3 regions of the Aminobacter sp. BA135 genome follow, and region 3 is predicted to be linked to each of the others. Evidence: riboswitches for the same ligand, from Rfam matches in the RefSeq annotation. Region 3 holds a riboswitch; each other region holds the start of a gene.
The links. Region 3 has a riboswitch for cobalamin ahead of metE (5-methyltetrahydropteroyltriglutamate--homocysteine S-methyltransferase). Riboswitches for the same ligand answer to the same signal wherever they lie in the genome.
Positions count from the first base shown of each region.

Region 1: it holds a riboswitch for cobalamin, as region 3 does, so the genes downstream of both, SLT36_RS13440 (DUF1636 family protein) here and metE (5-methyltetrahydropteroyltriglutamate--homocysteine S-methyltransferase) in region 3, are expected to answer to the same signal.
Region 2: it holds a riboswitch for cobalamin, as region 3 does, so the genes downstream of both, SLT36_RS00860 (aromatic ring-hydroxylating oxygenase subunit alpha) here and metE (5-methyltetrahydropteroyltriglutamate--homocysteine S-methyltransferase) in region 3, are expected to answer to the same signal.

Region 1 is NZ_CP139572.1:2,770,014-2,772,272, forward strand. It holds gene cobW (cobalamin biosynthesis protein CobW) at 1-554, opposite strand, end outside; gene SLT36_RS13440 (DUF1636 family protein) at 551-985, opposite strand; cobalamin riboswitch at 1,023-1,225, opposite strand; gene SLT36_RS13445 (winged helix-turn-helix domain-containing protein) at 1,221-2,259, opposite strand, start outside.
Region 2 is NZ_CP139572.1:167,811-170,069, reverse strand. It holds gene metH (methionine synthase) at 1-580, shown strand, start outside; cobalamin riboswitch at 668-874, shown strand; gene SLT36_RS00860 (aromatic ring-hydroxylating oxygenase subunit alpha) at 993-2,240, shown strand.
Region 3 is NZ_CP139572.1:5,191,398-5,193,656, reverse strand. It holds gene metE (5-methyltetrahydropteroyltriglutamate--homocysteine S-methyltransferase) at 1-1,305, opposite strand, end outside; cobalamin riboswitch at 1,422-1,621, opposite strand; partial or broken gene SLT36_RS25230 (cytochrome P450) at 1,896-2,183, opposite strand; gene SLT36_RS25225 (cytochrome P450 family protein) at 2,150-2,259, opposite strand, start outside.

The sequences.
Region 1 (2,259 bases), 2.4 Mb from region 3:
GACAGGATAATGAGGTCGGCGCAGGCGACCTGATCCTCGAACACTTCCTCGACCGGGTCGTCGTGGTCGAGCGAATCGTCCGCACTGCGCTGGGCGGCGAGCGCTTCCATGTCGGAGGCAACTTTACCTGCGGCCAGCGCAGGGCCGTCGACCACGGCGATGACGCCGTCGACCGTCACGCGGCTCTTGACCGTTGGCCACTGGAAGGCCTGGACCAGCGGCTTGGGCAGCGCCAGGCCCGAGGTCTCGATCAGGATGTGGTCAACCCTCGGTGTAAGCGACAGAATTTGGTCGAGGGCAGGGACAAAGTCGTCGGCGACGGTGCAGCAGATGCAGCCATTGGCCAGTTCGACGATGTTTTCCTCCGGGCAGGCATCGACGCCGCAGCCCTTGAGAATCTCGCCGTCGATGCCGACATCGCCGAACTCGTTGACGATGATGGCGAGGCGCTTGCCCTTGGAGTTCTCGAGGATGTTGCGCAGCAGCGTGGTCTTGCCGGCGCCGAGAAAGCCGGTGACGACGGTGCAGGGAACGCGTTCGACGGAGGCGGTCATGTGTCTTCCTTGATGAGAGCAAGTGGTGGGATGCGCGCGACGAGGCCGCGCTTGAGGCTATCGGGACGGCCGCGCCAGGGGATCAGGCCGTCGGTCGAGGTGGCGAAGAGTCTTGCGCCGGCGACGAGATCGTCGCCCGACATGGTGTTGAGATCGCCGAAGACGTAGCTCCACGCGCCGTCGCGGATCAGGGCGGCACTCAGCCGGCGCTTGCAGTTGCCCAGGCACTCGACGCTGCGCACGGCGATCTCGCCATTGGCGGCGAGGCGGGCGTGCTCGGCAAGCTGGGCGCCGGCGCGTGGATGGGCGTCCGAGCCGGTTTCGTCGCGGCAGGATGAGCAGACGAGGATGGTCACGTCGCATGGGCGCGCGTCGGCTGCATCGCAGGATGCGTCGGCTGATGCGACTGGAAGGTTGTCGTCGAAGTCCAAATCCAGGCTCCTTGCCCGGGGCACCCGCCAGGCGATCGGATCAATGTCTGCGACGGCAGGTCTCCTGGCTTGCGGATCGTCGCCTTCGCTCGCCTTCCCGGGAATATCCCAGTGGTCTTCGAGCTTGGCTCTTCGCTCACAGTTGCGGGGACAGCCGCGGATTTGACGCCATCGGCGCGCACCGCATTCCCTCTTAGCCTTCGCCGTTGCGGGCGAAGGACCGTCTGTGGGCGATTTAGGCTTTCGCGAGGGGTGGAGTCAACGAGGCGGAGCGACCCGCAATGTCGCTCAGGCCGGGTCCGAGATCGCCCGCGGGCGTCACCTCGATGCGTTCGAGGCCGAGCCAGTCGCGCATCTGCTGGAGTTCTTCGTAAAGTTCGGCTGCGGTTTCCGGTGGCGCACAGGGCTCTGCATAGGCGGCGTGGACGCGCAGGATACCCGCCGGTCGGTCGGCCTTCAGATCGATGCGGGCGACGATGCGCTCGCCCAGAAGGAAGGGCAGGACGTAGTAGCCGTACTGGCGCTTCTCAGCCGGGGTGTAGATTTCGATGCGGTAGCGGAAGTCGAACAATTGCTCGGCACGGGTGCGCTCGAAGACGAGCGGATCGAAGGGCGCAAGCAGGGCGCGTGCCTGGATCTTGCGCGGAATGCGCGCATCGGCGTGGAGATAGGCCTGCCGGTCCCAGCCTTCGACGCGCACGGGAATCAGTTCGCCGGTCTCGACCAGCTCTTCGAGCCGGCCTTTCATGTCGGCTGGCGACAGGCGGAAATAGTCGCGCAGGCAGATGCCGGTGGCGACGCCATGGGCGCGGGCGGAGATTCGCAAGAGATCGCGATGCGCATCCTCGGCCTGCGGAACAGGGCGGTCGTAGATGTCGGCCGGGAGCACGCGCTCGGGCAGATCGTAGAGACGTTCGAAACCACGGCGCGAATGGGTAGTGATGCGACCGGCCCAAAACAGCCATTCGAAGGCATGCTTTTCCTGGCTCCAGCCCCACCAGCCGCCGGAACCCTTGGCGCCTTCGATGTCGGAAGCGGCGATCGGGCCGCGGTCGACCACCTGGCGAAAGATCTCTTCTATATAGGGCCTGTTGGCACGGCCGAACTTGGCGAGCCCGCCATACATCCCGTCCTCGGCCCGCGCCATGCGCCAGCGCAACAGCGGAAAGGTCTCCAGCGGCAGCAGCGACGCTTCATGCGCCCAGTATTCGAACAGCATGCGCTTCTTCGGAGCCATGGCGTCGTCGAGCAGGGCCATGGGGTAGGGGCCGAGT
Region 2 (2,259 bases), 740 kb from region 3:
GCTGGCGGATTTCATCGCTCCCGCCGACAGCGGCAAGCCGGATTATCTCGGCGGCTTCGTGGTCACTGCAGGCATCGAGGAAGTGGCGATCGCCGAGCGCTTCGAACGCGCCAATGACGACTACTCCTCGATCATGGTCAAGGCACTGGCCGACCGTTTCGCCGAGGCCTTCGCCGAGCGCATGCACGAGAAGGTGCGCAAGGAGTTCTGGGGCTACGCGCCTGATGAAAACCTCGCGCCCGACGACCTGATCGGTGAGCCCTATCGCGGCATCCGTCCGGCGCCGGGCTATCCCGCCCAGCCCGACCACACCGAAAAGGTGACCTTGTTCCGCCTGCTCGATGCCGAGAAAACCGCCGGCGTCAGCCTCACCGAAAGCATGGCGATGTGGCCGGGCTCGTCGGTGTCGGGCATCTATCTCGCCCACCCCGAAAGCTATTATTTCGGCGTCGCCAAGGTCGAGCGCGACCAGGTCGAAGACTATGCACGGCGCAAGGACATGACCGTCGCCGAGGTCGAACGCTGGCTCGGGCCGATCCTCAACTATGTGCCGGCATCGTTCGCCGAAGCGGCCGAATAGCAACACGATGACATCACATGGGCTCTGTCGCCTTTGCGCTGAGCCCGTGTCGTTTTCATGCTCGTGCCCGGCCACCAATCCGTGGTCTGATCCGGTCATGTTCAAGGTGCTGCTTCGAGTGTGAGACGAAGCGGAGAATTGGGAAGCCGGTGAGAAGCCGGCGCTGCCCCCGCAACGGTGGCGGAGTTATTGTTTCGACGGGAGACCACTGGGCCAGCCGGCCTGGGAAGGTGTCGAGACAGTCCGAAAGGACAGCTCCGAAGCCCGGAAACCAGCCTTGAACCTGACAGAACTCGACTGATCGCGGTGGGCGGTCAAGAGGCGGATCGTTGCTGCACGGACCTCTGCGTCCGCCGGCTGGCGTTCTTCCCAAATCAAGCCACCCGTTCAGTCCTTGGTGCGAGGACAGGACATGGATGCGAAGAACGAAATGCTGAAGCTGCTGCGCGGACGCCGCGACGGGTTCAGCCTGGCACAGCCCTTTTACACCGACCCGGATTTCTACCGGCTCGACCTCGAGCTGATCTGGTACCGCGACTGGCTGTTTGTCGGCCATGACTGCGAACTGGCCAAGCCGGGCAGCTTCTTCACCGTCCAGGTCGGCGACTATCCCGTCGTGCTCGTCCGCGACCAGAAGGGCGAGCTGCGCGCCTTCCACAATTCCTGCCGCCACCGCGGCAGCCGCGTCTGCACCACAGAAAAGGGCACCGCGGCAAAGCTCGTCTGCCCCTATCACCAGTGGACCTACGAACTCGACGGCCGCCTGCTGTTCGCGCGCCAGATGGCGGAAGGCTTCGACAAGAGCCAGTTCGGCCTGAAGCCGGTCGCCTGCGAATCCGTCGGCGGCTACATCTTCATCTGCCTCGCCGACGAGCCCGCCGACTTCGCGCCGATGCGGGCCATGGTCGAGCCGTACCTGCTGCCGCACCGGCTGCGCGAAGCCAAAGTCGCCTTCGAAAGCACAATCGTCGAGAAGGGAAACTGGAAGCTGGTCTGGGAAAACAACCGCGAGTGTTACCACTGCGCCGGTAATCACCCTGAGCTGTGCAAGACCTTTCCCGAGGCGCCGAACGTTACCGGCGTCAATGGCGCCGAAAGCGATCCCGAAATGCTGGCGCACTGGGCAAAGTGCGAGGCGGTGGGGTTGCCGAGCAAGTTCCGCATCGATGCCGGCGGCCAGTACAGGGCGACACGCGCGCCACTGCTGCGTGACGCGGTGAGTTACACCATGTCGGGCAAGCGCGCAGTGCGGAAGAACCTCTCCGACAGCGTCTCGGCCGACAGGATCGGCACGCTGCTGCTCTATCACTATCCGACAACCTGGAACCATGTGCTCGGCGACCATGCCGTCACCTTCCGCGTGCTGCCGATCAGCGCCACGGAAACCGCCGTCACCACCAAATGGCTGGTTCACAAGGATGCCGTCGAAGGCGTCGACTACGACCTGGCCGAACTGACCCATGTCTGGACAGAGACCAACGACCAGGACCGCCGCATCGTCGAGGAAAATGCCTTCGGCATCAAATCGCCGGCCTACGAGCCCGGGCCTTATTCGGAGGAACACGAGGGCGGCGTCATGCAGTTCATCGAATGGTACGTCGGCTTCATCGAACCGCGGCTGGCCGACGGCGGCAAGCCGGTCCTGCGCAACGTCGCCTGACCGGGAGAGGGGCATGAAC
Region 3 (2,259 bases):
AAGCTTGGAGCGCACGTCGAATGCGCTCTTCCGCCGCGTCATGGCGACCTTGATGCTGGCGACCCGACCTTCGACGAGCGGATCATGCACCTTAGCGGATGTCGCGCGAGCGGCGGCAGCCTCAGCCGACGCCTCTAGTTCGGCGGCGACCGCGTCCCGGCCTTCAGCCAGGGCACGGGCGAGCACGACCAGCTCGTCGGTTTTTTGCGCCGCGAAGGCGAGCCACGATTTCACGTCCGCATCGAGTGTCGTCTCCATGTCCAGGTCGACCGGCACATGCAGCATCGAGCAGGACGGGGCGATCTCCACGCGGTCCAACGGCCAGCCGGCGACGATCGGCTTGATGCGGTCAAGTATGGCAGGCAGGTTCGCGCGCCAGACGTTGCGGCCGTCGATCAGCCCGAGCGAGAGCACAAGTTCCTTCTGCGCGAGCCGGCCGACGGTCTCCAACTGCTCTGGAGCGCGCACGAGATCGACGTGCAGTCCCGCCACGGGCAGAGAAATTGCGGTCTCGAGATTGTCTCCCAGCGATCCGAAATAGGTAGCGACCATGATCTTCAACTCGGGTGCTGCTTTTGACAGCCGGCAGTAGGCGAATTGGAGCGCATCCCGTTCGTTGGGAACCAGATCGACCACGAGCGCCGGCTCATCGATCTGCACCCAATCGGCTCCCGCGAGCTTCAGCCTCCGCAGGAGCTCCTCGTAGACGGGCAGCAGCCGTGGCAGGAGCGCGATAGGGTTGAAACCTTCCTCAGGTGACTTCGCCAACTTGAGAAGGGTAACCGGTCCAAGCAGGACCGGGCGAGTGTGGATGCCGAGCGCCTTGGCCTCGAGGAAATGATCGACCGGTTTCGCCGACGAGAGGGCAAAGCTCTGATCGTCCGTGAGTTCCGGCACAATGTAGTGATAGTTGGTGTCGAACCATTTGGTCATTTCCATTGCGGCAAGGCCATGCCCGTTGGCCGCATGCTCGTCACCGGCATGTCCACAATCCGCGGCCTGACCTTGGTTACCGCGCGCCATGGCGAAATAGGTATCGAGTGGGACCTCGCCGTCAGTCCAGGCGTATCGTGCCGGCACGGCGCCGACCATGGTGACGGTGTCGAGCACATGGTCGTAAAGCGAGAAATCGTTGGACGGGATTTTCGACACGCCGCGATCGTGCTGCTCCCTCCAGCTAGCGGCGCGTAGCGCCTTCGCCGTCGCGAGCAGGTCGGCTGCGGGAGATTTTCCGGACCAGTAGCTTTCAAGCGCGAATTTCAGTTCCCGCCGTCGACCGATACGCGGTACGCCGAGCGTTGCCACTGGAATTTGTTGAGAGACAGTCATGCCATACCCCGATGGTTGGGGCGTGGGGACAAGGAACGCGCGAGTAGGCGGCACGAAGCCGGGCTACCGCGACCTCCGAGACACCCCGCCCGTGGACGTTGTTCGTCGTGGCAGGTCTCCTGGCTCGCGGGTCAAAGCCTCTGCCCGTCTTCCCGAGGCCGTTCGCCTCAGTGACACCAATGGGCTTGGCTCGCCGCTAACAGTTGCGGGGGCAGCGCCGGCATCGCACCGGCTTCCCTCTTAGCTCCGCTACGGCAGTGCCGCGCGGAGAACCACGACATGCGCACAATCACAGCAGCTTCGCTCCTTGTCAATACATATAACGAGATGTTTATGTGATGATGCGAATAATGCCCTTGCGCTGATCGGTCTCTTTCGCCCAAAGCTGCATACGATGCGGCCTCTCATCAATGCAGGCTCGGAGAGGTCCTCGTCCCCATCGGCGACGCCGGATAAGATCGAGGTTGCCGGGCTCAAGGGCGTAAAGTCGGGCCAGGTCGTCACGGTCCGCCGGGAATCCCGGTATTTGTTCCCCGCTCGGCTTCGCTCGGCGTGCTTGCGCATTCCAGCGCGCTGATGACCATGGCCGGCAGCGAAAGGAGAGGTGGCGCCTCAGGTCGGCCGGGCTGGGGCTGGGCCGCCAGCGTCTCGAACAACTGTGTGGCGATCGCCTCGACCTGCCGCGCGAGCACCTTCACCCTGTGGTTGCTGAAGGCGGGCGCCACGATCGTGCGTAACCGGGCATGCTCGCCCCCCTCGTGCGAGACCAGCCGCCTCGGCGAACCGAGAATCACCGAATCCGGGGTGAATGCCGCACTCGCTAAGCGACGGAAGGGCGGAAGGTGACCGGCAGGCGCTGCGGGCAGCGAATGACATAAGACGGCATGTAGACGACGTCCTCTGCGGCGATGGCCAGCGCCAGATCCTCCA